Regions from separate parts of the Gilvimarinus sp. F26214L genome, predicted to be linked through region 3. Evidence: predicted binding sites of a transcription regulator. Region 3 holds the regulator's gene; each other region holds the start of a gene.
What was found. Region 3 encodes LexA, which represses DNA repair genes until DNA is damaged. Its sites were predicted from a motif close to ACTGTNTNTANANACAGT; they were not measured.
Positions count from the first base shown of each region.

Region 1: a site for LexA is predicted at 7,248-7,265, ahead of dinB (DNA polymerase IV). Genes of this name have one in related genera too.
Region 2: a site for LexA is predicted at 7,395-7,412, ahead of argF (ornithine carbamoyltransferase). Genes of this name have one in related genera too.

Region 1 is NZ_JBTIYG010000005.1:96,217-106,560, forward strand. Features, by position in the region: gene ACURWW_RS07255 (CgeB family protein) at 1-233, shown strand, start outside; gene ACURWW_RS07260 (CgeB family protein) at 220-1,341, shown strand; gene ACURWW_RS07265 (CgeB family protein) at 1,428-2,564, shown strand; gene ACURWW_RS07270 (DUF445 domain-containing protein) at 2,779-3,396, shown strand; gene ACURWW_RS07275 (MFS transporter) at 3,501-4,889, shown strand; gene ACURWW_RS07280 (DUF2383 domain-containing protein) at 4,943-5,401, opposite strand; gene ACURWW_RS07285 (putative signal transducing protein) at 5,628-5,933, opposite strand; gene dinB (DNA polymerase IV) at 6,028-7,119, opposite strand; gene ACURWW_RS07295 (hypothetical protein) at 7,541-8,365, shown strand; gene ACURWW_RS07300 (efflux RND transporter permease subunit) at 8,509-10,344, opposite strand, start outside.
Region 2 is NZ_JBTIYG010000005.1:27,664-38,007, forward strand. Features, by position in the region: gene mltF (membrane-bound lytic murein transglycosylase MltF) at 1-71, shown strand, start outside; gene tadA (tRNA adenosine(34) deaminase TadA) at 145-684, opposite strand; gene ACURWW_RS06990 (2Fe-2S iron-sulfur cluster-binding protein) at 829-1,149, shown strand; gene ACURWW_RS06995 (aldehyde dehydrogenase family protein) at 1,447-2,880, shown strand; gene ACURWW_RS07000 (DUF1289 domain-containing protein) at 2,959-3,144, shown strand; gene ACURWW_RS07005 (AEC family transporter) at 3,216-4,172, shown strand; gene ACURWW_RS07010 (protein kinase domain-containing protein) at 4,182-6,341, opposite strand; gene grxD (Grx4 family monothiol glutaredoxin) at 6,757-7,092, opposite strand; gene argF (ornithine carbamoyltransferase) at 7,599-8,507, shown strand; gene csrA (carbon storage regulator CsrA) at 8,657-8,887, shown strand; gene ACURWW_RS07030 (ribonucleoside-diphosphate reductase subunit alpha) at 9,634-10,344, shown strand, end outside.
Region 3 is NZ_JBTIYG010000001.1:382,749-393,092, forward strand. Features, by position in the region: gene ACURWW_RS01630 (glyceraldehyde-3-phosphate dehydrogenase) at 1-215, opposite strand, end outside; gene mfd (transcription-repair coupling factor) at 600-4,073, shown strand; gene ACURWW_RS01640 (peptidoglycan binding protein CsiV) at 4,074-4,952, shown strand; gene ACURWW_RS01645 (cold-shock protein) at 5,002-5,214, opposite strand; gene ACURWW_RS01650 (S-methyl-5'-thioinosine phosphorylase) at 5,744-6,514, opposite strand; gene ACURWW_RS01655 (hypoxanthine-guanine phosphoribosyltransferase) at 6,562-7,119, opposite strand; gene nagZ (beta-N-acetylhexosaminidase) at 7,133-8,185, opposite strand; gene lexA (transcriptional repressor LexA) at 8,439-9,044, shown strand; gene ACURWW_RS01670 (DUF6586 family protein) at 9,115-9,639, opposite strand; gene topA (type I DNA topoisomerase) at 9,670-10,344, opposite strand, start outside.

The DNA.
Region 1 (10,344 bases), on a different contig from region 3:
CCCGCGATGGTGAGCAGATGAAAGATCACCTGCGCACGGTGCTTCAGGACCGGGACCGGGCCAGCGAACTGGCCGCTCACGCGCTGCATACCATTCGCGAACATCACACGTGTGCACACCGGGTGGACCAGTTGCTCGCAATTCTCGCTCAGTTGGGGCTGCCAGGCGGCACCGCGGCAATGAGCCATCACAACAACCCAACCGAAGGGAGCCGATACTATGCCCAGCGCTGAAGCACAGCTCGCGCCCCTGGACATCGCCTTTTTCGGGTCCAGCCTCCTGTCATCGTACTGGAACGGAGCGGCCACCTATTACCGCGGCATCATCAAAGCGCTGGCGGAGCGCGGCCATCGGGTGACCTTCTACGAGCCGGACGCATTTGAACGCCAGCAACACCGTGACATGGACCCACCCGATTGGGCCCGCGTCGTCGTCTACGAAGCCGATGAAGAGAGCGCGGCCCGCGCGCTGCGCCAGGCAAAGGGCGCCGACATTGTGGTTAAAGCGAGCGGCGTCGGAGTGCTTGATGAGTGGCTGGAGCGGGAGGTACTGCGGCTCCGAGAAGGAACCGGAACCCGGGTCATCTTCTGGGACGTGGATGCGCCGGCCACCCTGTCCCGGGTGCACAACGATCCCAACGATCCCTTTCGGGCGCTGATTGGACAGTATGACTTCATCCTCACCTATGGCGGGGGTGATCCCGTGGTGCGCGCCTACAGGGAGCTGGGCGCCCGTGCCTGCCATCCCATCTACAACGCTCTCGACCCGGACACCCACTTCCCCGTGGACCCGGACCCCGGCTTCCAGGCCACTCTCGGATTTCTCGGTAACCGCCTGCCTGACCGGGAGGCGCGAGTCCACGAGTTCTTCTTCAAAGCAGTCGCGGCCCTGCCCGGTTCCACCTTTCTGCTGGGCGGCAGTGGCTGGGAGCAACACGCTCCCCAGTTTCCCAACCTGCGCTACCTGGGCCATGTCTACACGCGGGACCATAACGTCTTCAATTGCAGTCCCCTGGCGGTTCTGAACATCAACCGGGACAGCATGGCGCAAACGGGTTTTTCTCCGCCCACCCGGGTGTTTGAAGCTGCGGGGGCCGGGGCGTGCCTGATCATGGACCGCTGGCAGGGCGCCGAGCTGTTTCTGGAACCGGGCACAGAGGTCCTGCTCGCCAGCAGCGGCGACGAAGTGGTTGCCCATTTGCAGGAGCTGACGCCAGAGCGCTCACGCGCCATCGGCGAGGCCGCGCGCCGGCGGGTGCTGGCGGAGCACACTTACCGCCACCGCGCGCTGCAGTTCGAGGAGCTGATGAGCCAAGGCACCAAAGCCCGGAAGACAGCCTGATTCGGACCCCGGGCGGGCGAGCCAGCAAACTCACGCGCGGGTGCTATTACCCGCTCACCCATTGAACGGACAGGGAACGATTTTCCATGGAACTGAATATTGTTGTGTTCGGGCTATCGATCACCTCCTCGTGGGGCAACGGCCACGCAACCACCTTTCGCAGCCTGATCAAGGCACTGAATGCGCGCGGGCACCACGTCAGCTTTTTCGAGAAGGACGTATCCTGGTATGCCCACAACCGCGACATGCCGGAGCCGCCGTTCTGCGAAACCATTCTGTATCGATCGCCGGACGAAGTTCAGCGTTACGAGCAAACCCTGGGCGAGGCGGATCTGATCATCATCGGCTCCTTTGTGGCGGACGCCCAGGAGATACTGCACCGGGTGCGGGAAGTGACCCCCGTCTGTCTCGCCTTCTACGACATCGATACGCCGGTCACCCTGGGCAAGCTGGCGCGCCAGGATTACGAATACCTCCACCCCGACATGATTCCCGAATTCGACCTCTATCTTTCCTTCACGGGCGGCCCGGTCCTCGAGAAACTCGAGAGCCGCTGGGGCGCGCAGCGAGCGCGACCATTGTATTGCTCGGTGGATCCGGAGCTGTATTTCCCCGAGACCCGCACCGACCCACTGCCCTACACGCTCGGCTATCTGGGCACCTACAGCGACGACCGCCAGCCCACTCTGCAGCGCCTGCTGATCGACAGCGCCCAGCGAATGCCCAAGGCGCGCTTCTGTGTCGCGGGCGCTCAGTATCCCCGCGAGATCAACTGGCCCTCCAACGTGAAACACGTGGAGCACATACCGCCGCGGGAGCATCGGGCGTTTTACAACGGGCAACGCTTCACCCTGAATGTCACCCGGCAGGACATGATCGGGGCCGGCTACTCTCCCAGCGTGCGGCTGTTCGAGGCAGGCGCCTGCGCGATTCCGGTCATGAGTGATTACTGGGACGGCTTGGAGCATTTTTTCAGTCTCGGCGACGAGATACTGGTAGCCCAGACCACTCACGAAGCTCTTGATATCCTCAACATGGACGAAGACTCGCGACGCAGGGTTGGCGAGGCCATGTACCGCCGGGTGCTGGAAGAGCATACCTGCGATCACCGGGCCATGGAGCTGGAGGAGTATTGGCGGGAAGCGGCCCGCCCCCCGCTGCCTTCCACCGGTGCCACATCGTTCCGGGAGCCGATCAGCGGGGGCCGGGTCGCGAGCCGCTGAGTTTTCCGACCGCGGGCGGTGAAACGCCGCCCGATGAACATCCCGCGCCTTCGTCACTCAAAGTCGAAACCCTGTAGCACCGGCGCTTCGACTCAGGTCATGAATCCCCAGCCGCTTAAGCGTACACTGAGAGCATCGGCCGACGCTCCGGACCGTAATCTCAGTGTATCGGCGGCTGCGGGCGGCGGCCGGCAAGCGGAAACGAATCTCTGTAATGAATCTGGATGAATCCCTCGCAATCTACTCCCTGCCTTTCATCACAGCTCTGATCGGATGGGTGACCAACTACATCGCGATCAAAATGCTGTTCCACCCGCGGGAGCCCAAAAAGCTGCTGTTTTTTACTCTCCAGGGGATCCTGCCCCGCCGCCAGGAGGACATCGCCGTGCAGTTGGGCAGGATCGTCGCCACGGAGCTGCTATCCTCCGATGACCTGATTGAACAACTGACCAATGAACGCAGTCGTTCCATTTATGCGAAGTTCATCGACACCCAAAGCGAGAAGTTCATCCGGGACAAGCTGCGCAAAGCGATACCCGTATCCAGCCTGCTGCTTCGCTCCCGGGCGCTGTCCAAGTTGAAGAGCGCTTTCGCAGACGAACTGATGGTGCAGCTCCCCGCCCTGGTGGAAACCCTCACCACCCCGAAAGAAGGGGCACTGGATATCGAGCAGCTGGTGGAGGACCGGGTGAGGGCATTTCCCACGGATCGTCTGGAACGAATCCTGTACCAGATCGTCGCCAAGGAGTTTCATTTTATCGAGCTCCTGGGTGCGGTGCTGGGCTTCATCATCGGCGTGCTGCAACTGGCTTTTATCCTGATTGCACGCTAAACCTTCATCTGCAACATTTACATGTATGCAACCGTAGCGGGCCAAAAGCCCTCGCCGCAATGCGGTGCTGTGAAACCGAACCCAAAAGGACCCAATTCGGCAGTATGAAAACCGTTATTCTCTCTGTGACCGCCCTGTTCATGAGCCTTGCCTTGCTTGTCAGCGGCAATGCAATGCTCAGCACCCTAATCTCCCTGCGCCTGGACATGGAGGCGGTGAGTGATACCACCCTCGGCCTGGTGCTGGCTTTCTACTCCCTGGGGTTCGTGCTTGGAGCCACTTACGGGGTCAACATCATTCGCCAGGTGGGTCACATTCGCGCTTATGCGGTTTACGCGGCCCTGGCCTGTGCCACCACCTTGCTGCACCCGCTGGTGGTCAACGCGGAAGCATGGATGGTCATGCGGCTGATCATCGGGTTTTGCCTCGCGGGGTTGATGACGGTAACCGAAAGCTGGATCAACGACCGGGCCACCAACGAGTCGCGCGGCAAGCTGCTGAGCGTGTATACCATCAACTTCTATCTTGCGTCATCCCTCGGCCAACTGCTTGTGGGGCTCAACAATCCCGCTGAGTTCGTCGCCTATACGGTGGTGGCCATGCTGGTGGTCATGTCCCTGGTCCCGCTTTCACTGACCCAGAGCCTGATCCCTACCCCGCCCAGTCATCACGCCGCACTCGGGATGCGGGACCTCGCAAAACACGCGCCGTCGGGTTTGACGGGTGCGCTGATTTCCGGCCTTTCGCTCGGCGCCTTTGTGGCTCTCGGACCGGTCTACGCCTCGCGCGCGGGTCTGCCGCTGACGGAGATTTCGCGCTACATGGGCTTCACGATCGTCTGCGCGATTCTTCTGCAGTGGCCCGCAGGCTGGCTTTCGGATCAAAAAGGACGGTTACCCGTGCTGGTCGGATTGTTGCTGGTGGGGGCGCTGACGGCGGGCGGTGCCGCCCTGGTCGGCCAGCAGTCCACTGTAGCCCTGTTCGGCTTGAGCGGGGCGTTCTTTGCCCTGACTGCGAGTATCTACCCCATTAGCGTCGCGCTCACCAATGACAACCTGCCCCAGGATCAACTGGTAGCCGCCTGCGCAACCATGTTGCGGGTGTACGGAATCGGCACCATGGCCGGCCCGTTGCTGATCGCCTTTCTCATGGGGGTCATCGGGGACGCGGCGCTGTTCTCGATGATTAGCGCGGCCATGCTGGCCGGTGCCACACTGATTCAGTGGGTCTTCCACAAGGGCGACGAGGTGCCGTTGGAGGATCAAGTGGAGTTCGTGACCACCAACCCGATTTCCACACCGGTGCTGACCGAGATCGACCCGCGCAACGAAGAATTCGAACAGCACCATCCGGGGGAACCGGCGGAATGGGATATTGCGGACAAGCTGGAGATGCTGATGCCCGACCCCGAAGAGCTGCACGAAGAAGCGGGCGAGCCCGTCGATGGAGAAGCGGTACTGGAGCCGGAAGACGAAGAAAGCCGGCCCGCCTGAACGTCCGGCTGGACTGTAATGCCCGGCTCCGGACTGGAGCCGGGTCAGCAGCATCAATGCAGGCGCTTCACCTGCTCTTCGATCGCATGCATGGCGTCGTGGCTGCGCTGCTGCTCAGGCATGATCTCGTCCTGAATAAAACGCTGCAGATCCGGGGACAACTTGCTCACATCGCGCCGGTAGTCGTCACGACCACGATCCTCACCTTCTTCAAGCGTCGAAATCGCAGACTTTTCGCCGAACAGTCGCGAGCCGCCCTCCAGCATCTTGGCGACGCTGCCCCACATACCCGAGCTGTCGGCCGGCGTTCCGCCCAGAGACTGGATGCGCTGACGCAGCAACTCCGCGCGGCGCTGATGAGAGCGCTGCAGTTCCGACAGGCTTGTGGAGATGTCCGGGCTATCCGCCTTCCCGATGCATTGGGAGTAGGTTTCCACGGCGGCGAGTTCATTTTTCAGGAACGAGTTAAGCGTTTTTACATCACTTTCACTATGCTGACCTGCTGTAGCCATATCATCCTCCTTTTCTGACGCAGGGACAGATAGGTCAGGTGAGGCAACAACCGCGCCAGCGGGCTGCTCGCGCCAGAGCTTCCCGCTGTACAGCCCTTCAAACCCGGACTTTTCGGCGCTTCACACCAGGCGCATCGCGCGCCACCAAAGCTGCAAAGGTAAAGGAAAACCGCGAGGCACAGCGCTACCGGCTGCACGGCTTACAAAGATCCCTGACGCGCCCCACTCAGGCGGGTCTCTCGTGCTGACACTTCCAGCAGTGCTCGAAGCTCGCTGTGTTCTGCTCGCCGCAGCCGGGGCAGGTCCAATCTGAGCTTCGGTTGTCAGAATAGGCGAATTCGATGAGTTTGCGGGCCGCTTCGAAGGAGGAATCCCGCACCCAGATCTCCGGCCACGCTTCGATGGGCGCCAGCTCTCCAATGGCTCCGCCGGCGAATTCGTTGCGCAACTCGGTTTGGATTCCCGCGTTTTCCACAATATTGCGGGCGTTCTCCACGAGCAGGCGATTGGGGTGGGTGTACAGGAGCTTCATGGGCGATTCCAGTTGGAGGTATCCGCGAACTGTTCCGCGCCGCCTTAACCGGTGGGGCGCGGGCCAAGCATACCACTCGCCAGCCACGGCGGTCTCAGTGGTCGAAAAGGTCCAGCTGACGCAGCAAGCCGTCATCCTCCAGGTCCAGCAGCCGGACCCCCAGGCCGAGCAGGCGGACAGGCTGGGCGCGCCGCTGCCACGCTTCGCTGCAGAGGTTGTGATAATCGTCCAGATTGAGCCCGGTGCCGGCCCGCTCCAGAGTGGTGGTAGTGAAGTCGGTGAATTTCACTTTGACGAAGGCCTTCACCACCCGATAACGCTTGTCCAGGCGACGCAGGCGACTGCGCAGCTGCATGTATAACGCGGGCAACTCATTCAGACAGCGTTCGACGCTCTGCAGATCCGCGGGATAGGTGTGCTCCACGCTGACCGACTGCCGGCTGCGGGTTGACTTGACTGGACGGTCGTCCACTCCGCGGCTTAGCTGATGAAGGCGCAACCCCATGGAACCGAACTGCCGGACCAGGCTCAGTTCGTCCACGGCCTGGAGTTGGCCACAGGTTTCCACCCCCATGTTGTGAAGCTTCTGGGCGCTGACGCGACCGACGCCGTAGATTTTGCTAACCGGAAGATCGCGAACGAAGTCGGCGACTCCACCAGGCTCGATGACAGTAAGACCGTCGGGCTTGCGCCAGTCGCTGGCAATCTTTGCCAGGAATTTGTTCGGAGCAACACCGGCTGACACCGTAATGCCCAACTGGTCCCGGATCCGCTGGCGAATCTCCTGCGCGATCAGGGTAGCGCTCCCCTTGCACTGGGTGGTCTGGCTGACGTCCAGGAATGCTTCATCCAGAGACAGAGGTTCCACCAGATCGGTATAGCCGTGGAAGATCTCCCGAATTTGTAACGAAACGTCCCGATAGAGGTTCATATTCGGGGGAACGATCAACAGATCCGGGCACAGGCGTCTGGCCTGGGCGGAGGGCATCGCGGATCGGACGCCATGACTGCGCGCTTCGTAGTTGCATGTTGCGATCACGCCGCGCCCCTCGGATGCCCCTCCGACGGCGAGCGGGCGTCCCCGAAGGCTGGGGTCCTCGCGCATCTCCACAGCGGCAAAAAAGCAATCCGCATCACAGTGGATGATCTTGCGCTGGATCTGGTTGTTCTGTTCGCTGCCTTCCATCGAAATCCGCTGTATCTGAGTCCAGGCACAAACCCGCATTGAAGGTTCCTGCGCTCCTGCTCACGGCCGGCACTGGTGGCGGTTCGCCCGTGCATTGCTCTCGCGCGCAAAGAGGAAGCAGGTTGTTAACTGTACGTGCGCACAGTTATATACGCAATTTTTTTCGTTTTACGGCCGCGATCTTTCGCGATTGGGGCCTCGGTTTTTCTTCCCAGGCAACCGAGCCGGGAGCACCGGTTCGTCAGCTGTAAGCCCTTGCCGGCCAAAAAAAACTTGACCTTTACTCAAAAAGTTTTAATTTAGCGCCATTATAAAAATTCCGGGCTCATTTCATTCGATTCATCAGCCGCGACGGCAAGCAAATTTTCATCGACGTTTCATCATTTCTTTTTCACTCAAACCACAACGAAGGAAGCACACTATGGCAGCTCGTCAATCAAAGAGGTTGGATCCTGTTAGCAAACTGGAACAGGAACTTGCCAAGGTCAAGGCGGAGCTAAACAAGGCTCGGGGCAAACAGGAAGCGGAAGCGGAGAAGTCGCTGAAGCAGCTCAAGCAGAAGGTCGCCAAGGAGACGAAGAAGACACAAGCCGCTCAGAAGAAGGTGGCCGGGCTTCGCAAGAAGAAAGCCAAGGCAGCCCAGCTTGCCTCCGCTCGCAAAGCGGTGGAAAGCAGCCGCAAGACCGTCGCCGACCTGAAAAGCAGCGTCGCGGCAGCGGCGGCCCAGCTGAGCGAGATCAAGGCCGCACGCAAGCGCGAAGCCGAGCTGTCCAAAGCTGTTGCCCGCGAAGAGAGCAAGATCCTCAAGAAGGTGAAAGCTGAGGAGAAGAAGCGGGCCGCCAAGGAGCGCGCTGCCGAGAAGAAGGCTGCGGCCCGGGCCAAAGCCGCTGAGAAGAAAGCCAAGGCCAAAGCCAAGGCCGCTGAGAAGAAGGCCGCCGCAAAAGCCCGAGCTGCCGAGAAGAAGAAGGCTGCAAAAGCCCGGGCCGCTGCGAAAAAAGCCGCCGCCAAGGCGAAAGCGAAGGAAAAGCGTCAATCCGCCAAATCCAGGACCACGGCAAAGAAGGCAACCCGCAAGAAAGCCAGCGCGGCCAAAACCGGCGCAGCCAAGAAGAAGGCGTCTGCAAAGAAGCCCGCCAAGCGCGCAACCAAGGCTAAGCCGGCAGCCGCCAAAGGTAAGGCCAGGAAAGCGGCCTCGGCCAAACGTAAAGGTCGATCTGCAAAATCAGCCGCAGCAGCAAACGCCTAAACCGCGCGGGGGCGAGCGGCTGCAGGCCGCCCGCCCCCTGAAAAAGAGCGCACCGGCCTGGTGCGCTCTTTTCATGCATCCCTTCAAACGCGGCCGATGTGCCCTCACGCCGATTCGTTCCCTCCTGGAACAACCAGCCCTGCCTACTGATTACTTCCCGCAACCAGCTGCGCCTCAGAGCGCTGACTGCGGCGGAACAGCACCTGTTTGATGCGTCTCGGCAACAGCAGCAGCACGGGCGTGAGTAACAGGGTGAGAAGAGTGGAGAAACTCAAGCCATAGACGATGGCACTGGCCAGCGGCACCCACTGGGTCGCAATGGGCCCCCCATGGGCGACACTGCGTCCGAGGAAGTCCACGCTGAGACCCAGGGCCATCGGGAGCAGCCCCAGGATCGTGGTAAAGGTCGTGAGAAAGACCGGGCGCAGCCGCTGTACGCTGGCCATGACGGCGGCAACCGGTGGCTCCACATCGGGGCGCTCGCGACGAATCACGTTGTAGGTGTCGATCAGGATGATATTGTTGTTCACCACGATCCCCGCCAGGGCCACAATCCCCGTCCCGGTCAGGATTGTGCTGAAGGGGGATTGAGAAATCAGCAGGCCCAGCAGAACCCCCGCCGTGGACATGATCACGGCCGAGAGGATCAGCAGCGACTGGTAGAAGCTGTTGAACTGGGTTACAAGCAGGATGAACATCAGGAACAGGGACAGCAGCAACGCAACAGCAAGAAAGGCTTGGGAGTCCTGTTGCTCTTCGTTGCTGCCGCGGAATACGACGTTCACCTCCGGATCCACGGGGTTCTCGTCCAGATAGGCCTGAATCTCCCGAACCATGTCGGTGGCCAGTACACCCTGAGCCAGCCCCGCCTTGACCGTCATCACCTCTATGCCATCGACACGGTCGATTTTGTCCACACTGGGCCGCGGTACCCGCTGGACAAAGGTGCTGATGGGAACAGGACCACCGCTGGTGTTGATCCGGAGCTGGTCCAGGGCCTTGATACCGCGGTGTTGCTCGGCAAAGCGCACACGAATATCCACCGGATCCTCCGCGTCATCGGGCCGGTACTCACCGAGCTTGATGCCGTTGGTCACCAGTTGAACCGCGCGCCCCACTTCGGTGACGTTGGCTCCCATCTGTGCGGCGAGGGTGCGGTTGACCTCCATTTCCCAGGTGATACCCGGCAGTGGGGAGCTGTCCACCACGTCCACCAGCCCGGGGATGTTGTTCTCCATATGGGCCTGTAGCCGCCGCGCCTCGGCAATCAGCTTGTCGCGGTTATGGGATTCCAACTGGACGTTAACGGGCCGCCCCACCGGGGGACCGCCCTCGGGAATATCCACACCCACTTTGATGCCGGGAATGTTTATCGTCCGGTCCCGGATTTCGTAGATTACGCTGAGCGCGGTACCGCTTTCCAGGTCCTCGGCATCCGCCAGTTCCACCACAATCTGGCCGATCTGATCCTTGGCGGAATCGCTGCCGCCGAAAATGCCACCGCTACTGCTGGACGCCGTGGTTACCAGAACGCCCGGCACATCGAGAATGATTTGCTCCACCTCCTGTACCAGCTCACGGCTCTCCTGCACGGACAGGTTTCCCTGGGCCCGGATTTTAACCGTGGCGTACTTGGGTTCGGAGTCGCCGAAGAAGTCGACTCCCGCATTGAAGCTGCCGTACAGATAGAAAATCCCGAACAGCAAAAGTACAGCCCCAACCGCCGTACGACCTACGCGATTCGTAAGTGTACGCAGGCTCCGTGCATACAGACCCGTGAATCCGCGCAGGGAGTCGATATCGCAGGTTTCCAGGTCCTTCAGATACTGTTTGGAGGTCTGATCCTTGGCGGCGACCGCTTGCGGCATGCGAAAGAGGCGGCGCAGCGCGGCGATAAAACCCGGCAGCACGGAGCCGACCACGGGGCCGAACAGCAGTGCGTACAGCAACGAGCCGGTCAGTACCGCAAAAACCGTGAC
Region 2 (10,344 bases), on a different contig from region 3:
ACCAGGTGGAGTACCGATTCGAGCCGGTGGAAACAATCTCCGCCAACACGCTGTTCCCCCGAGCGCTCTAAGAGCCTGCAGCCGACAATTCACGTGCAGAGGTCACTCAGGCCGCTGCTTCAGGATCAGCTCACCGGACGACGGTTACTCTGAATCGGCACCGGAGTCAGCAACTTTCCTTGCGGCTTTTCTTTCCTGTCGTCGCCGTCGAAAAAAGCGCGACATGATCTCGCTTGCCTCCGCACCGCAAAGCCCCAGTTCATAGCGCACGCGATGGTTGCACCAGGGCGCGTCCAGCAGTTGCGCCTGGCTGACGACGGCTCCGGCCTTGGGCTCGGCAGCGGCGATCACCACCCGCTCGATCCGGCTATGCACAAGAGCCCCGGCGCACATGGTGCAGGGTTCAATGGTGACATAGAGCGTACAGCCGGGAAGCCGGTAATTACCGGTGTTTCGCGCCGCGTTCCGCAGAGCCACGATCTCCGCATGGGCTGCGGGGTCGCAGGCAGAGATGGGCTGGTTCCAACCTTCCCCGAGAATCGTTCCGCCTGCGTCGACCAGCACTGCGCCCACCGGAACCTCCCCTGCCTGTGCCGCCTGCTCGGCCAGTTCCAGCGCGCGGTTCATCGCTGCCCTGTCCTTCGCGTTCCAGTCAGCGTCGGTGTCGGAGTGTTGTTCGTACATTGAGCTACCCGGAAAAATCGTACTGAATTCTTTGTGAAAAATCCGTCATGGGGCAGAATGCATCGCCGCCGCTGACATAGTTTGCCTCGTCCCGGTCAAATCCCTATGATTGCAGCCGCCAGGCAATTCGATAATGAGGACTCCATGCCCAAGGTAACCTACTTCTCTCCCAACGGCGATCAACAGGACGTGGATGTCCCGGTCGGCAACAGCGTAATGGAAGGCGCGATCGACAATATGATCGATGGCATTCTCGCAGAGTGCGGCGGCGCCTGCACCTGTGGCACCTGCCATGTATATGTGGACGAGCAATGGCTCAGCAAAGTCGGCGAAGCAGGCGATTTCGAAAAGGACCTGCTGGAGGTTGTCATCGACCCCGAGCCCAACAGTCGACTCTCCTGTCAGATTGAAGTGACCGAAGAGCTGGACGGCCTGGTGGTCCGCATCCCCAAGGCCCAGATTTAACAGCCTGCAGCGCTTTCTGGCACAGCTGGCAGCCCGCTCGCGCATGGCGCCGGCCAAGCCTGAGGTCAATTGACAATTCCCTCGTGCTGGGGGTACCTTGTTTGCCTGCTTTCAGCTCTGTGCAACAGCCGGAGCCACACTGCGCTGCTCATCACCGCCCTCTCTCCCATGAGGCATGCAGGCAGGCGGTGAAGATCGACTCGGCACGAGCAGGCGCTGAAGTCACAGGCAGCTCCCGCCCCAGCGCCACAACAGATCGTGTTTTTAATTCCCGCTAATCAACCTCTGGAGAACCACGTGAAAGAGCTTACAAAATTTTACATCAACGGCGAGTGGGTCGACCCGGTCGATCAGCGCCAGATCGAAGTAATCAATCCCGCCACCGAACAGCCCGTCGCCAAAATTTCCATGGCTGGCGCTGAAGACGTCAATCGCGCAGTGGCGGCCGCCAAGGCTGCATTCCCGGGCTTTTCCGCAACCAGCCGCGATGAACGACTCGCTCTGCTGAACAAGCTGGCGGAAGTGTACAAGGAACGTTACAACGACATGGCGGAAGCAATCACCCTGGAAATGGGCGCGCCTGTGGCATTGTCCCAGAAAGCACAAGCGGCCACCGGCCTCGGTCACATCACCACCGCTGCGGAAGTTCTGAAGACTTACGAATTCGAAGAAGACCTGGGCACCACTCATGTGTTCAAGGAAGCCATCGGGGTGTGCGGCATGATTACGCCCTGGAACTGGCCCATCAACCAGATCATGTGCAAGGTCGCGCCGGCACTGGCGACGGGTTGCACCATTATCCTCAAGCCCAGCCAGGTTGCACCGCTGGACGCCTACGTGCTGGCCGAGATGATCGACGCCGCCGGCTATCCTCCGGGCGTTTTCAACCTGGTGAACGGTTCGGGTCCCCAGGTTGGCGAGTGGCTGTCCTCGCATCCGGATGTGGACATGATCTCCCTGACAGGCTCCACTTATGCGGGTGCACAGGTTTCCAAGCACGCGGCGGACACCATCAAGCGCGTTTCACTGGAACTGGGCGGAAAGTCGGCCAACATCATCCTCGATGACGCGGATCTGGAAAAGGCCGTAAAGATGGGTGTGATGAGCTGCTTCAACAACACGGGTCAGAGCTGCAACGCCCCGACCCGCATGCTGGTTCCCGCTGACAAACACGACCAGGTGGTGGAGATCGCCAAAGCGGTCGCCGAAAAAGTCGTGGTGGGCGCACCGGACGACCCCAGCACCGTTATCGGCCCCCAGGCGAACCGAAAACAGTGGGAAACAGTTCAGAAGCTGATCCAGAAAGCCGTCGACGAAGGTTGCCAGCTGGTTTGCGGCGGCACCGGAAAACCGGAAGGCCTGGACACCGGCTTCTATACCAAGCCGACGATTTTTGCGAACCTCAAGAACAGCGACACCATCGCTCAGGAAGAGGTATTTGGTCCGGTGCTGGCCATCATTCCCTACCAGGATGAGGAAGATGCGATCCGCATCGCCAACGACAGCATTTACGGCCTGTCCGGCTATGTGCAGTCCGGTGATCTGGAAAGGGCCCGCCGGGTCGCTTCCCGCATGCGGACCGGCATGGTGCACATCAACGGCGCGCCGGTGGATGTACGCGCTCCCTTTGGCGGTTACAAGCAATCAGGAAACGGTCGCGAGTGGGGTGCCCACGGCTTTGACGAATTCCTGGAAATAAAGGCTGTAATGGGCTACGAAGCCCGCAAGTAACAGTCGATGCACCATCGAAAGGCCATCTGCGGATGGCCTTTTTTATGTCACTCTCCGTCACTCTCCAATGTACTTCCCATGGACGAACCCCGCTCTCCCTGCATTTCGGTCTGCGCCCTCGACGCAGAGGATCTCTGTATCGGCTGTTATCGCAGTGCTGGGGAAATCGCCCGCTGGTCACAATTGACGGCGAAAGAAAAACAGGAAGTACTGGAAAATGCGGCGACCCGTCGGGGGCGCAAGCATTCGGTTCGGCTGGATTGAACATTGGGATGCAGACCGCCCTGCGGGCCCACCCGAGCGGTTGAAGTAGCTTCAAGCTGGAACTGCAGTTGATGACATCCTATCTCGCCACCCTGAACTTTGCCCTGGGCATTACCGCGCCGATTTTCTTGCTGGTGGTCCTGGGGATTGTGCTCAAACGCTTGCAGGTCATCAACGAGGGGTTCATCACCTCAGCCTCCTGGCTGGTCTTCTCGGTGGGACTTCCCACCCTCCTCTTCATCAGCATCATCAAAACCCACTTCGATCAGGTACTCAATCTCCGCTTGCTGGGGGTGGGCGTGCTGGCAACGGTCGCGGTTTTCGTTGTTCTGCAGCTCGCCTCTCGGGTGCTGGTACGGGAACGGGATGAACGGGGCATTTTCGTACAGGGCTCGTTCCGCGGCAACATGGGTATCATCGGTCTCGCATTCTGCGCGAACGCCTATGGCGAGGAGGGGCTCGCCATCGCGTCCATCTACATGGCCGTGCTCACCATTTTGTACAACGTATTGTCCGTGTACATCCTCACCCGGACCCTGGCTGCTGGCAGTGAGGCGATGCTGAAAAAAATCGCCTGGAACATTGGCAAAAATCCGATCGTCATTTCCATCGTGTTTGCGCTTCTTTGGTCCTATCTGGGGATTGGTCTTCACCCGGTGCTGATGCAGTCCGGAGAGTACCTCAGCGCCATGACTCTGCCTTTGGCCCTGCTCTGTATCGGCGGCAGTATCAGCCTCAGGGAACTGCGCCTGGCCTCGAATGTGCCGGTGCTGACGGTGATCGCGAAGCTGGTGCTGGTGCCGGCGGCGACGGTGCTGATCGCCTATCCGTTTGGTTTTACCGCGATGGAATTGGGTGTGGTGTTCCTGATGGCCGCCACCCCGACCGCCACGGCCAGTTACATCATGGTGCATGCCATGGGCGGCAAGGGAAGCATGGCAGCCAATATCGTCGCGCTGTCCACGTTGGCTTCCGTTCTGAGCGTCAGTGGCGGCATCGTCATCCTGAAAGCAATGAATCTGATTTGATGCAGTGGCTCATTGTGGTCCCGAGACCTCCGAGCGCCCTGCCTGCAACTCCGACAGCTGTGCGCGCTCCAGGGCATCCTCCAGACTCTGAAACCGACGACTCTCGGGGAAAGCCTCTCGTGCGCGAATGAGAACCTCCCGCGCCCGATCAAACTGGTTGCGATTGATAAAGGTTTCGCTGCTGCGAATCAGTTCGCGCTCGATGCGAGCGATCCCAAGCCTGGCTTCGTCGCTGCCCGGGTCCAGGTCCTGCAGCCGCAAGTAATAGTCGAACGCACTGCTGCCGGCTGGGGTCAGGTAGTTTTCCGCCGTCATCTGCCGCCGCGCTGCAACTCTGACGCTTTCCAGTTCGCCGTCGCCTTCCTCGCCCGCTACGATGGACAACAACCCCTCGTGCTTCCCATCCACACGCAAGCCTCGCAACGCTAACTCGATCGCCCACTGGTGATTGCCGGACCGGAGGCTGGCTTGGGCCAGTTCCAGATAGCGTTCGGGAATTCTCCGAAGGCCCGCACGCGCCTGGGGATTGTCGGGGTCCAGATCCAGCGCGCGCCCATAGAGCTGGTAGGCGTTTTCATGGCGAGGTTCGGTCAACTTGTCCTCGGCTAACAATGCGTCGCCCTGCTCCACCAGCCTGGCGGCGCGTTTCATTCCTGTTGCCCGCTCCTTCAGTTGCTCGGAGATCGCATCCGGATGGCCCGCAAACGTGTTCTCAAAAATTTTCAGAACCTGTTCCGCCCGGGCTACATTTCTCCCCTCCAGGGCGCGGTTGATGTGCTGGTGAAGACGATCGGCCAAGCGGGAAAGGGCCAGCTCGGCATCCGCCGAATCGCCGCGCCGATACGCTTCGGCGAGGCGCGGGGCAAGAGACAAATCCCGATCCAACTGCGTCCACAGCTGCCGGACTTCCGACGAGGAGAGGGCCTTGTTCGCGCTTGCCGCTTCCGCAGCTTCGGCCGGATGTTCCGCGCCCGAGCTAGATCCCCGCACCGGGGTGGGGGTCGGGTCCGGCGCTGGCACTTCGGACCCGGGGCTCGCCTTGGCGGGAAGCGTCTCACGCGGCCCCGGGTCGGCTACTCCGCGCAACTCTCCCGTTCGACTGACCAGGCGATCCACCACTTGGGAAATTTCGGGCGGAAGGTGCACGGCAAACCGGGTGAGCGCGACCATGCCCAGCACCAACATCGCCGCAGCCAGCCACGGCCAGAACACACCAATCGCCGAACGCCCGCGGCGTGGCCGTTCGTGTCCGCTGCCAGCGGCTGCCGCCACCCTGGGCTGGCCCTCGGATACCGGCGCAGGAATTTCTTGCGCGGTGGATTCGCCCTCACCGGCTTCCACAGCATTCTCGAGGGAAGCCGCAGCCCGTTCGTGGGGCGTCGGGCCATCGGTTAGACCCCGTCGCCGGGCAGCCTCGTAATGGCGGACCGCCAGCTCAATGGCTTCCATGTCTTCGTCGGTGATCTGACCGATCGCCGCAATCAGCTCGGCCCCGCTCTGCAAGCGCTGGTCCGGGTCCGGCGCCAGGGTACGATCGACGATGGATTGAAAAATGCGAAGATGACCTGGCAATCGCGGGATCGCGCCGCCTTTAACGTCCTGTGCGCCCTCTTCGTCACTTGTCGGTGGGAACTGGCCGGTGAGGAGCAGAAAGAAGAGGACGCCGAGACTGTAGATGTCCGAGCGGGAGTCTGCGGCGCCGTCGCCGATCAGGGAATCGAGGCCGAAATCCAGGACCACCGCCCGACCGTCGCCTGCCCGCACCATGACGTTTTCCGGACTCAGATTCCCATGAAACACCCCCTGGCGGGCAGCGTAGTCCAGAGCGCCGGCAACCTCCCGAAGGATTTGCAGGGTTTGCTGGGGCGCGAAGCTTTGCCTCGCTTCCATCAGATCCCTTCCGCGCACATGCTCGATCGCCAGATAGGCTCGTTGCTGATGCACGCCCGCATCATAAACCGGTGCGATGTTGGGATGCCGCAGCTCGCTCACCGCTCTCGCGTGATGAAAAAAACGTGTGCTGAATGCCCTGCCGTCGCCGTGCCTGGAGCGAAGAAGTTTGAGCGCCACTTGCCGCCCGGAACTCTCGTGCACCGCGAGAAAGACACTCGCCACAGTGCTCTTGCCGAGGGGCCGAACTATCCTGTAACCGGGAACTTCGATCACCATCACCTCTTCCCCGTCGTCCGTTCCGCTTTGAGGTTCTGCCGCTCCGGGGTTCTTTGACAGGATCAGCCCCGGAACAGGACGAGTTTTGACCGCAAGGCCCGTCCGGGGTTTAGCCGACTGCCGAAAAACGTGAAGAGAAGCCCGATACAAGGGACCATCAAGCGCTCACGCGCCGGCTGGCTGAACCCGGCGTGAACCGCCGATACTAAATCGACCGGATGCGGCGCGAGCGCTCATGGGGTTGCGGGACCTGCGGATAGCGGGAGTCCGATGTGGATAGCGGGAGTCCGATGTGGATAGCGGGAGAGAGGAGAGAAGATAAATCCGGCGGGAGCCGGCCGGGCAGTGGGCGCACCGGCCGAGTCATTCACACGAGCGTTCGGGGAGTTGAACGCACGGGCTTCTTAAAACGGACTCAACCGTCCTGGGCTTCGTCGGTCTTCACAGCCTCATCGATCAAGGGCTTGAGTTCGCCCTTCTCGTGCATTTCCGTGATGATGTCGCAGCCGCCAATCAGCTCACCGTTCACCCAGAGCTGAGGGAAGGTGGGCCAGTTCCCGTATTGCGGCAAAGTGGCCCGAATCTCGGGGTTGGCCAGAACATCCACGTAGGCGAACCGCTGCCCGCAAGCCATCAGCGCCTGAGATGTGCGCATGGAAAAGCCGCACTGCGGAGCACTGGGGGAACCTTTCATGTAGAGAATGACTTTGTTTTCGGCGATCTGCTGCTTGATGGTTTCAAGAGTATCCATGGATTGAGCTTTACCTCGCATCATCTGTCACCCCGACCTCAATGGGCCGCGGGCTGAAATTTGCACCGTGTGGGCACTTGGATTGGTTTCGGACCCTGTGGATTCCGGCTCCAGCAGGAATGTGAGCTGATTTGAAGCCGGGCAATAACCGAGTCCAGCACTCGGGATTTGTTGCATTCTAACTCAGGGTGGCTGCGGTTTAAATGGAAACTGCTGGCCGCGGACCCATACCGCCCATCGGGCCCCGCCGTGGTCCAATTGCCAAGCCCCTGGTTTACTTACAATTGCCAAGCCCCTGGTTTACTTATAATATTTACGGTTTTTACAATTTCACTGACAGGCAGCCCGGGCTGCCTGTTTTGTTTCTGCTCCCGCGCACCTTCCAGGCTCCGCGGTCACGAGCTCGAGCCAAGCCCCGGGCGTGCAGAGCAGATACTGTTGCAAACGAAATTGATCGGGTGGTGTTTTCGCCCCTTCACACGGATCCACACGCGAGAGTAAACACCATGGCCAGCCGACACCTTTTGACACTTACGGACTTGAGCACCAGCGAGCTCCGACAACTGATCGACCGAGGCATTGAGCTCAAGGAGCTTCACCGTGCGGGCAAGGACCCACAGTGCATGAAAGGCAAGGTTCTGGGGATGATCTTCGAAAAGTCATCCACCCGAACCCGGGTGTCATTTGAAGCCGGGATGGCTCACCTGGGCGGCCAATCCATTTTTCTCTCCCCGCGCGATACGCAACTGGGACGAGGCGAACCGATCGAAGACTCCGCCCGCGTGCTCTCGCGCATGGTGGACGTGGTCATGATCCGCACCTTCGCGCACGAGATCGTGGAGCGTTTCGCCCGCCATTCCCGGGTGCCGGTCATCAATGGGCTCACCGACGAGTTCCACCCCTGTCAGCTGCTGGCGGACCTGCAGACTTTCGTGGAGCACCGAGGCGATCCCCAGGGCAAAGTGGTGACCTGGGTTGGCGATGGCAACAACATGTGCCACTCCTACATTAACGCCGCCCGCCTGTGGGACTTCGAGCTGCGCATTGCCTGCCCTCCCGGCTTCGAGCCCGACGCAGCTCTGGTGGACGCAAACCGCGACCGGGTCACTGTATTCCGGGACCCTCGGGAAGCCATCCGCGGCGCCCACTGGGTCAGCACCGACGTATGGGCATCCATGGGTCAGGAGGAAGAACAGCAGGCGCGGCTGCAGAAATTTTCCGGGTTCCAGGTGAACCACGAGTTGATGGCCCTCGCACATGCCGACGCCATCTTCATGCACTGCCTGCCCGCCCACCGGGGAGAAGAGGTCTCGGCTGAACTCCTCGAGGATACCGGCGCATCCGTCGTCTGGGACGAAGCGGAGAATCGACTGCACGCGCAAAAGGCGTTGCTGGAATTTTTGATGGCACAGTAGGCGGGCGACCCATCCCCTCCGGCGGGTCGCAAACGCCAACCGGTTCTCATTTGCCGGTTAAAATTTCCTCTCTCTCTGGCACAGGCCTCCCCCTCGAATATACTGCCGGGCACGAGTTTGAACTGATCACCACGATGGGGGAAGCCGCCGTGCTCATTCTCAGTCGCCGCAAAGGCGAATCTTTCATGATAGGGGACGACATCAAAATCACTGTGCTGTCGCAGCGCAGTAACCAGGTGCGGATCGGAATCGACGCCCCCCGGTCCATGCCTGTCCACCGGGAGGAAGTGCTCCGCCGCGGAGACAACACGTCCTCACAACCCGCCCAAGATACCACCTCAGAGTCCACGGAAGACGCTCTCGCGGACCTGAACGAATAACCTCATCCCCGGGCCAGAATCAAGCGACATATCCGGCCCGGGCCACTATGCCAAAATAATCTAATTTCCGCTCTCGACGGCCCCGGGCGCGTCGATCTGCGCCTTGTCGCGCACGGGCGATTAGCGCCCACTGACCCCGCTCCTTACCCACATTTTATCCACAAGATATCAGGGCCGTTATGGCCTTGCATTCAACGGCTAACCGCATTATCTTGTAGCGCAAATCGGCTGCACCCCCATATATTGGGTTTTCCGCTCCAGCTACCCCGCTTCCAGGGGTGCAGCGGACCTGCAGCCCGGTGGGCCCCTCCGGGGAGCCCGCCCGACGGCATAGCGACACGGAAAGAGAGCGCCACTGCCTCCAGTTCGGACGGTGGTCTGCGAGCTAAGAGTGAAATAAAAGCCATCAGGACAGCTATATGCCCGGTACCACCAGGACATAGATCGAAATTTCAATTCCCTAGGGTCGGTGCGTTTTGGCAGCGGCCCTTTTAGTTTCGGATGGCCGATGCCGTCCGATCAGCACCTACATCAAATGACAATTTGTACCCGGCCGGCCGTCCGACTCGGCCAGCCGAGCCAGAAGGCAGGCCCGCCGTTCCGCCGGCTATCACAGCCGGACACTGGAACGTACCGGCTTCTGGATTTTCGCGCAGCGTCCGCAAGGATGCCGCGCACAGAGGAAAGAAAGCCCATAAGCACGCTCGCGTGCAAGAAAAGCAACCCCGCTTAATTCGGAGACGTCGATGTATACCGATCAGACCATAGAAGGCAGTGCAGAGCCTGGTTCAGCCACTCTGTCCGGCGAGGACAGCGCTGTATCCGCCACGGCGCCAGGAAGGATTCGCGTCATCAAGCGCAACGGTACCGTAGTGCCCTACGAGGACAGCAAGATCGCCGTTGCGGTGACCAAGGCGTTTCTGGCCGTTGAGGGCGGTACCGCTGCCGCTTCCAGCCGCATTCACGAGACCGTTGAGAATATCACCGGGCAGATCAGCGCGACCTTTAAGCGCCGCATGCCGTCCGGCGGAACCATCCACATCGAAGAGATCCAGGACCAGGTGGAACTGGCTCTGATGCGCTCCGGTGAGCACAAGGTGGCCCGGGACTATGTTCTGTATCGCGAGCAGCGGGCGCGCATCCGCGCAGAGAAGGCGAAGCAGGAAGCCACCGACAGCAACCTGCCGCGCATCAACGTCACCATGGACGACGGTTCGGTCCAGCCCCTGGATATGGGCCGCATCGAAGTCATCGTCAATGAGGCCTGCGCGGGCCTGAAGGATGTGGAGCCCCAGGCGATTCTCAACGAGGCCCTGCGCAACCTTTATGATGGCGTCTCCATAGCGGACGTGAACACCTCTCTGGTGATCACCGCGCGCACCCTGGTGGAGAAGGAACCCAACTACTCCTACGCCACCGCCCGCCTGTTGCTGGACAAGCTGCGCGCCGAAGCCCTC
Region 3 (10,344 bases):
TTGCCCAGGTCCACGTGGGCATGACCCAGATCCAGCTCCGAAAGCGCCTGCAGGATGGGAAAGCTCTCGAATTCCGACAATTCGTTGGACTCGATCTGGCGCACAAAACGGTGGGCCTTCATGATGTCGATCACCGAGCGGTTTACCAGGGAGCGACCGTACATGTAGATTCCTACATTGCGATCCCGATTCAGCTTGCCGATCAGGGGAATCATGGCTTCCGCAAGCGCTTCCCGTTGCTTCCAGTCTTTAAAATAATCGTCCGGTCTTGGTCGTTGCTTCACGTATGGCTACCTTCTCGTCGTAGGAAAACAAACTCGGGTGATTGCGCCCGCCCCGGCCCCTTTGGCGCGACTCGCGGGGGTCGATATTATCCCGGCAGGCTGGAGCTAATGCAACAGAGAAGCCCGTGGCACAGATTGCCGTGGCACAGATTGCGCATCCGGTTCTGCCCCGCTCCGCACGAATGGGTGAAACTCGTTACAATACCCGCCGCTCTCGGATCGACCCAATTCGTCGTCTCCCGTCTCCCCGGCCTGACCTAGGACTCCGTGGCCACTCGGGGGACATTCACCACAGCAGCAGACAGTGCAGGACCCATGACAGCAGAGAACCCCCTTCGACCGCCCTACCCCACCCGTGCCGGCGACCGTCGCCGCTGGGGGTCCCTGCACGGAAGCGCGGCAGCGCTCTGCGTCGCTTCTGCTGCCGGCACCCACGAGAGCCTGACCGTAGTCATCACCGCCAACAGTGCCTCGGCGGCCGCCCTGGAGGCCGAGCTGGGGTTTTATCTGAACAATGACGAGGGCCTCGCCCTCCCGCTGCTTCAGCTGCCCGACTGGGAGACCCTGCCCTACGACTATTTTTCGCCCCACGAGGACATCATCTCCGACCGGCTGCGCACCCTCTATCAGCTGCCCATGCTCAAGCGCGGGATCCTGGTCGTCCCGGTAACCACTTTGTTGCATCGACTGGCTCCGCCCGAATATCTACAGCAAAACAGCCTGATGCTGGAACGGGGCCAGAAGCTGGAACTCCTTGCCATGAGCCAACGGCTCCAGCGCTCCGGCTACCGCAATGTGGAGACCGTGTATGAGCACGGTGAATACGCCGTCCGGGGCTCGCTCCTTGACATCTATCCCATGGGCAGCCGTCTGCCCTACCGCATTGACCTGTTCGACGATGAAATCGAGTCTCTTCGCACCTTTGATCCGGACACCCAGCGGACTCTGGAACAGATCGACTCCGTCCGACTGCTGCCCGCCCGCGAGTACCCGCTGGACAGGGATGGGATTACCCGCTTTCGCAACCAATGGCACCAGACCTTCGACGTGGACCATCGGGCCTGTCCGCTGTACCAGGAGGTGAGCGCCGGCGCCGCCCCCGCGGGCATCGAGTATTACCTGCCGCTGTTTTTTGACGAGTGCGGCACCCTTTTCGACTACCTGCCCGAGCAGAGTCTTGTTTTCACCCTGGGGGACCTGGAAACCGCAGCCAACAACTTCTGGGAAGAGGCCAGCCGTCGCTATGAAAGCCGGCGTGTGGACCCGGAACGGCCGATTCTGCCCCCGGCCGCCATTTTTGTCGGCAGCGACGGGCTGTACGGCGCCCTCAAGGGCTACCCGCGGGTCGATTTGCAGGGCCCCGAGTCGGAGGCCGCAAAAACCACCGAGTTCGCCACGGCCCCGCTGCCGGACCTGACGATCAATGCCCAGCTGGCCAACCCCCTCAGCAAACTGGAAAATTTTCTGCTCGCCAGCGACGAGCGCATTCTGTTTTGCGCCGAATCCGCGGGCCGGCGGGAGACACTGCTTGGGCTTCTGAGCAAGATCGGGGTAACCCCCGAAACCTGTGATTCCTGGGAAGGGTTCCTGGCATCCGACGCGAGGCTGGCCATTACCGTAAGCCCCATGGACCGGGGGCTCGTTCTTGCCAGCCAGGGCGTCGCGGTGATTACGGAAGGCGAACTGTTCGGAAACCAGATCCAGCAGCGCCGGCGCCGCCGTCAGAGCCAGGAGTCGGCCGACCAGGTAATCAAGAACCTGACGGAACTCAGCATCGGCGCTCCCGTGGTGCATGTGGATCATGGTGTGGGTCGCTACCGCGGCCTGCAGATCATCGAAGTGGAGAATCAGGCCCAGGAATTTCTCGTGCTCGAGTACGCGAACAATGACAAGCTCTTCGTTCCTGTGGCCAACCTCGAACTGATCAGTCGCTACACCGGCGCGGATGAAGAGTCGGCGCCTCTGCACCGGCTCGGCGGCGAACAGTGGCAGAAGGCAAAACGCAAAGCAGCGGAAAAGGTCCGGGACGTAGCGGCCGAATTGCTGGATGTCTACGCCCGGCGCGCCGCCAAACCCGGCTTCTCCTACCGGGATCCGACTGCGGATTATGAAAAATTTGCCCAGGCCTTCCCCTTTGAAGAAACTCCGGATCAGGAGGCAGCCATCGAAGCCGTGCGCGCGGACATGTTTGCGCCTCAACCCATGGACCGCCTGGTGTGCGGTGACGTGGGCTTTGGCAAGACCGAAGTGGCCATGCGCGCAGCATTCATCGCAGTTCAGAACAACAAGCAGGTGGCTGTTCTGGTCCCCACCACCCTGCTGGCGCAACAGCACTACGCCAACTTCAAGGACCGCTTTGCGGACTGGCCGGTGACTGTGGAAGTTCTGTCCCGCTTTCGCAGTACACGTGAAGTGGAAGGAGTGCTGGACAACCTCCGTGCCGGCAAGGTGGACATCCTTATCGGGACCCACAAACTGCTGCAGTCGGGAATCGAATATCAGAAGCTGGGCCTGCTGATCATCGACGAGGAACACCGCTTTGGCGTGCGACAGAAGGATCAACTCAAAGCGCTGCGTTCCGAGGTGGACATTCTCACCCTGACCGCCACACCGATTCCGCGCACTTTGAACATGGCCATGTCCGGCATTCGCGACCTGTCCATCATCAGTACCCCGCCGGCCCGGCGCCTTTCGGTCAAAACCTTCGTGCGCCAGCATGATCAGGGCCTTGTAAAGGAAGCCATTACGCGGGAGGTTCTGCGCGGAGGGCAGGTTTACTACCTGCACAATGAGGTGAAAACCATCGAAAAGACGGCCCGCGAACTCCAGGATATTCTTCCCGAGATCCGCATTGCCATTGGCCACGGGCAATTGCGCGAGCGTGAACTGGAACAGGTCATGAGCGACTTCTACCACAAACGCTCCAACGTTCTGGTCTGCAGCACGATTATCGAAACCGGCATTGATGTGCCCAATGCCAACACCATCATCATAGACAGGGCGGACAAGTTTGGCCTCGCTCAACTGCATCAGCTACGCGGGCGCGTGGGGCGCTCTCACCACCAGGCTTATGCCTACCTCCTTACACCGCCCCCCAAGCAGATGACCAAGGATGCGGTCAAACGCCTGGACGCCATTGCCAGTACCGTTGATCTCGGAGCCGGCTTCGTGCTGGCGACTCACGACATGGAGATCCGCGGAGCCGGCGAGCTCTTGGGCGATGAACAGAGTGGGCAGATTCAGAACATCGGCTTCTCCCTGTATATGGAGCTTCTGGACCGGGCGGTGAAGGCGCTGCGGGAAGGCAAGACGCCGGACGTGGACCTGTCCCAGCCCGAGAGTGTGGACATCAATCTGCGCGTTCCCGCGCTGATCCCCGACGACTACCTGCCCGACGTCCACACCCGCCTGATCATGTACAAGCGCATCGCCGGAGCCCAGAACGAGGAGGAGTTGCGGGAGCTGCAGGTGGAAATGATCGATCGGTTCGGCCTCCTGCCCCCCGCGACCAAGAACCTGTTCCGCATTAGTGAGATGAAACTCCGGACGGCCGCCCTGGGCATTGCCAAACTGGAAGCCGGTGGCCAGAGCGGGCGTATCGAGTTTGCCCAGCACACCAGCGTAGATCCCCTGGTAATCGTCAAACTGGTGCAAACTCAACCACAAAACTTCCAACTCAGCGGTGCTAATCATTTAAAATTCAGCGCCGATATGGACAATAGCGAAGCCAAGTTCGACGCCGTCGAACAGGTCCTGGACCTCCTCTCCCGCAAAGAACAGGCAGCCTAAATGAATTCATCAAATTCCAATTGCCACCCTGTGCACACCATCGTGCGCGGTTTCAGCGTGATGTGCGTGCTGGTTCTCGCCGCCTTTCCGGCCTGGGGGCAGACCACTGCAAGTGAAGAGCGCTGGTACCAGGTCGAGCTGATTGTCTTTGAGCAGGGTGGCGACCCCCAGGACGGTCAAGAGAATTGGCGTACCGACATCGAGCTGGATTACCCCCTGCGGTGGCGGGAACTGCATGACCCCGATGCACCCACCACAGTAGAAGAGGGATCGCCGATCGGCGAGAGCCGGGGTGAATCCGGCAGTTCCGACGATGAGGCGTACGTGCTTCTGCCCGATGACCAGCTGGGTCTGAATGCCGAGCTACGCCGCCTCAGGCAAGGCCGACAGTACCGTGTGCTGTTCCACGGCGGCTGGAGACAACCTTTCGTGGAAAACCGCCGTGAGCCGAGCATCCTGATCTTCGGCGGGGAGGAGTTCGGGGATCATCACGAGTTGGAGGGCAGCATCAACCTCAATCTTCGAACCTATCTACATATTGAAACCGATTTATGGTTATCCCGATTTGCAACCAACTTCGGCCAGGAGCGCCCACCCTGGCCTCCCCTGCCCTGGCCACCCAACCGGCCCCTTGAGGCCGATCAGCTGTTCACCATTGATGACCGGGGCAGCGGTCTTTGGCATCAGCTCAATCAGGGTCGTGAAGATCAGTTCGACGAGATTTTGTCTCAGCCGTATGTGGTCGAGAACATTGTCGGGATGCAGCAGGAACGCCGCATGAGAAGCGAAGAGCTTCACTACATCGACCACCCGAAGATGGGCGTGCTCGTGAAGCTCACGCCGTATGAAAAAGAATCCGAAGAGAACAGAGTCGACTAGGTAATCGACCCTTCAGGTCCTGGAGCCCGCCAGGCGCTCCGGGGCCCTGCTACAGGCACACCACGTCTTCAGCCTGCAAGCCCTTCTCCCCCTTCTGCATGGCGAACTCCACCTCCTGACCCTCGCTCAGCGAGCGGAAGCCTTCGCCGCGAATATTGCGATAATGGACGAAGATATCGTCGCTGTGCTCACCGCAGGTGATGAAGCCGTAGCCACGGGCGTTATTGAACCATTTGACTGTGCCTTTAGATCGATCACTCATACTGCTACCTCTTATTGTTATGAAACTCCATGTACTGCTGCATCTCCATGTTGTTTCAAATGATACCGACCCCTTTGCTGAATCCGAACCCATTCGGCTCACCAGAAGGGAACTCACTTCCGCTGTGCGAAACAGGTCCACTCCCAGGACGTTCTTTTGTCGCGGCTGCCGCCTCGCGCTCCGAGACTAACCGACGAGGCTCTGCTACTCAAGTCACCCAACCGCGGAAAAGGGTGGATTTTTTTATCGAGTATTTCCCTGAGCTTATCGCTGTGCAAGGCCGCTTACCCGGGCCACCCGAACCAACGGTATACCGGCCTCGCCATCATCAGACCACCTGAACCTCACCGATCGAGGACCGACGTTGCTCGACATTCGGCGTTCCGCACGGTGAAAAAATAACAAAAAGGGTGGTTGGCGTGCAGCGTTTACATGCCTACAAACTTCTTTGTACGCCAAATTTTCGGTACCGCGAACCGGAACCGTCGGGCTGATGCCGCCAAATAGCTTGGAGCCTCACCGAAATGTCTTATATCCGCGCGTTCTGAGTAGCGAGGCTCGAAAGCACCATCCCGATCAGCTTCTTTGCATCCTCGACACCCACGGCGAGTTGACTGTAGACGCTATCAAGGCTCAATGGGACTGAATCGAGACCCGCGGCCCAATTCACAACCAGCCCCAGCGCCGCGTACGGCAATCCCAATTCCCGCGCGAGTATCGCCTCCGGCATACCGGTCATTCCCACAAGGTCACAGCCGTCGTTTCTCAGGCGACGGATTTCTGCGGCGGTTTCGAGCCGCGGCCCCTGGGTGCAACCATAGACCCCGTTGGGAATAATTTGCAGATTGCGTTCCCGTGCAAGGTCCAGCAGGCGCTGGCGCCACTCTGGACTATAAGGATGTTCGAAATCCGTGTAATTCACCTGTTCGCCGCAGTCGTCGAAGAAGGTGTGGTCGCGCCCCCAGGTGTAATCCACGATTTGATCCGGACACACCAGGCACCCGGGCGCCATATCCGCACGAATTCCGCCAACCGCGTTTATCGCAAGCACTCTCGCAGCTTTCAGCTCGTGCAGTGCCCAGATGTTCGCGCGGTAGTTGATCCGGTGAGGCGGAACCTTGTGGCCGGGGCCGTGGCGCGGCATGAATGCGAGCTTCACCCCCTCCAGCCTACCGACCGTGACAGGCGCCGCTTCACCAAAAGGGGTGTCACGAACTGCGGTCTGCGCGTCTTCCAAGGCGTCGAAACTGTTGAACCCGGAGCCGCCGATGACAGCGAGATGAACGGTGTGTGTAGCCATTTGGTTGGATCTTGTCTGCGTTGCGATTGCGCGCGTCTTGATTTGTGTTATTTCTTGTCGCGCACTGCATAGATGCCCGGCAGGTTTCGGCCATAGCCTTCCAGGTCCATTCCGTATCCGAAAACGAAGCGGTCCGGAACTGTCAGGGCGGTGAAATCTGCCTGCTTCATCGCGCGGTTCCGCGCGTGGTCCTTCTGGACCATTACGGCCGTTTTTACATCCGCTGCACCCCGGTCGCGGCACCAGCGGGTCAGTGCCTGAAGGGTATAACCTTCGTCAAGGATATCGTCAGCCAGCAATACGCGACGACCCTCGATCACTTCCCGGGCCTGCGCATGCCAGTCGAGACGCCCGCCCTGGCGTGCCTCGCCGTAGCGAGTCGCATGGATGTAGTCCCATCTGAGCGGCATGGACAGGTGAAACATCAGTTGGGTGGAGAACGCCACACCGCCATTCATGACACAGAGCATCAGCCATTCACCGCCAGCCAGTTGCGCGTTGATGTCCCTGGCCAATGCTGCAATGGCCTCATCAATCTGCCCTTGGGTGTAAAGTAAATCGCTGTTCTCGATCAGATGTCCGGCAGAAAAACGTTCACTGCTCATAGATGACGAACAATCACCCACGGCTTGCATCCTGCACTGCCTGCAACTCTGCCCGGCAATGCCGCCAGCGGGGGTCTGCCTGTAACGCAGACCAGTCCCAATCACGGCGCTTACGCATGGTGGACAGTCGTGGAGAAACGTCGGGCGGATTGCGCTTGAGACGATCAAGGACCTCAAGGGCACCACTGCGGTTATTGCAGACCAGCACCATATCGCAGCCGGCGCCAAGCGCCAGCTCGGCCCGGTCTCCATAGCTGCCGCCTGCGGCGGCGCCCTCCATGGAAAGGTCATCCGAAAAGATGACCCCTTCAAAGCCCAGCTGGCCGCGCAGTTTTTCCTGCAACCATGGCCTCGAGAAGCCGACGGGTTGTTCGTCCACGGCCGGAAAGACGATGTGCGCGGGCATCACCGCATCGAGGATCGCGCGTAGTTGCAGGAAGGGCTGCCAGTCCCGCGCTTCCACCTCGCGCCAGTTGCGCTCATCAATCGGCAGTACCAGATGGCTGTCGCCCCTCACCCCTCCGTGTCCGGGAAAGTGCTTGCCCGTCGCCGCCATTCCGGCCTCGTGCATTCCCTCTATGAAGGCTTCAGCAAGGCGACTTACTTCCTGCGGGTCGGCGGAAAAAGCCCGGTCAGCGATAACGCTGCAGTGCTCCTCATCCACATCGAGCACCGGCGCAAAGCTGAAATCCACATCGGCTGCGAGGATCTCCGCCGCCATCAGCCAGCCCGCATCCCTGACCCGTTCGAGGGTGGCGGCCGGATCCGCCCGGTAGCCGCACAGAAAGCTCTGCATGGGTGGCAGGCGTGTGAAGCCTTCGCGAAACCGCTGAACCCGCCCGCCTTCCTGGTCCACGGCCAGCAGAAGCTCGGGGCGTACCGCACGGATTTCGCCGACCAGGGCCTCCAACTGCCCGCGGGACTGGAAGTTCCGGCTGAAGAAAATTACCCCTCCAACCAGGGGCTCCCGCAGCAGGTTCTTTTCATCGTCTGTCAGGGTCAACCCCTCCAGGTCCAGCATAAGGGGGCCGGGGGGATGGGCGGAATGTGTCCGGTTGGCTGCCATGGTTTACTCTACGTCAGAAAGAGGCCGATAAACTTATACCAGTTTACCCCCTTCGTCATCCGCTTTCCGTGAAGCCCCGCCGCTTAACGCCGAGCGGTCAGCAGCTGCCTGGTCGCTTGCATCCGCCTGGGCACTGGATATAATACCAGTCACTGTACAAAGCACCAGATCCTGCTTCTTCCGTGCCTGGGGCCGTTGCGCGGAGCGCGCAGTGCCGCGTACAGCCTGCTGAAAACAAGGAGCCGACAAGAGCATGATCAGACTGACCGAACGACAGGAAGAAGTTCTTCGCCTCATCCGCGATTACATCCGCGAAACGGGTTATCCACCCACGCGGGCCGAAATTGCCGAAGAATTGGGCTTCCGTTCCGCCAACGCCGCGGAGGAGCACCTTCGGGCCCTGGCACGGAAGGGAGCCATCGAGATGGTGCCCGGTGCCTCCCGGGGCATTCGCATCCCGGATGAAGACAACGGGCTGCCGGTGGTGGGTCGGGTGGCAGCAGGCAATCCCATCCTCGCCGAAGAGAACATCGAAGACTACTGCGATATCTCGCCCTCTTTTTTCTCTCCCCAGGCCGACTACCTGCTACGGGTGAAGGGCTACAGTATGCAGGATGCAGGCATCCTTGACGGAGACCTCCTCGCCGTCCACCGAACCACCCAGGTGCGCAACGGGCAAATTGTGGTGGCCCGGATCGGTGAAGAAGTGACCGTCAAACGGTTCCGCCGGGAGCGAAACAAGCAGCAGGTGGAGCTGGTACCGGAAAACCCGGACTTCGACATCATAGAGGTCAACCTCAAAGATGACGACTTCTCCATTGAAGGTTTGAGTGTGGGCGTAATCCGCCGGGGCGGCTGATTTGCGGGGCGTTCCGGCCCTTGGTCTGGACCTCGCGCAGGGTTTGCCAGACCTTCGCTAGCAGACGGGCTTATTCCTCATGGAGTGACGCCCGTAACCGGTCCACAAGGCTTTGAGCCGCCCGACACCAGCTTCCAACCAATTCCTGCGCAGTGGCGTTATCCACCGTTGTAAGGTCGACGGCGGGAATCGAGGCCGGGTTCACAGAGTTGCCGTGTTCGCTCCTGAATCGCTGTGCCAGATACAAGGGATTGCGTCTGGCCCGAAGCAACTCCCGCAGCCATGAATCATTCTGCTTGCGCAGGTTCAGCAGTTCCCCCAACTCAGTGGCCTGTGGTGCGCGCTCAGCGAGGCCTTCCATCAGCTCCGGGAGCTGCTCCCCTGTGGGGTCCAGATTCACATTGTACTGCTCCGCCAGTTCCGCGACGAAATAGCTCAGTCCGCAGCACATTTGGCCGACGGCAGCATCCAGATGAGCATGCCGAGCGACCCGGCCGTTGATGTCATCCTGTTGCGCGTCGCTGGCTGCCAGCGCGATGCGAGCGAACGCCAGCTTCTGATTGACGATTGCGGAATAAAACAGTTCTCCGGCCATTCAGGCCTCCGTACAAGCGCCTGAGACGCATCAAACCTTGGCGCCGCTGCGCTTCCTGGCAGTACGCGTACTACCCGTTTTACGTTTGCTGGCTTTTTGCCCGGCACCTTTGACTTCGCCGCTGCTCACCCAGCGTCCATTTTCATAGAAGGCCTTCCAGCCGGTTGCCTTCCCTTCCACTTCCGACTGTACATACTGCTCCTTGGTTTTCCGGCTGTAGCGAACCACTGTTTTGTTCCCCTCCGGGTCTTCAGTGGGCGCGGAAAACAGGAAGTTGTACTTGGGGTCGATCTCACTCTTGTGCGGCAGAAGCTCCTCCACCAGCGGCGCACGCGTCTCCCGGTTCTTGGGGAACTGGCTGGCAGCCAGAAAGATGCCCGACGCTCCATCTCGCAATACGTAGGTATCGTCGACCTTCTCGCACTGCAGCTCGGGCATGGGCACAGGATCCATTTTGGGTGGTGCCGGCTCCCCACTGCGCAACAGCTTGCGGGTGTTCTTGCACTCCGGGTTGGTGCAGCCGAAGTATTTACCGAAGCGGCCCGTCTTGAGTTGCATCTCGCTGCCGCATTTGTCGCATTCGATCACCGGCCCTTCGTAGCCCTTGATCTTGAAAGCGCCCTCTTCCACCTCAAAGCCGCTGCAATCGGGATTGTTGCCACAAATGTGCAACTTGCGTCGCTCGTCCACCAGATAGCTGTCCAT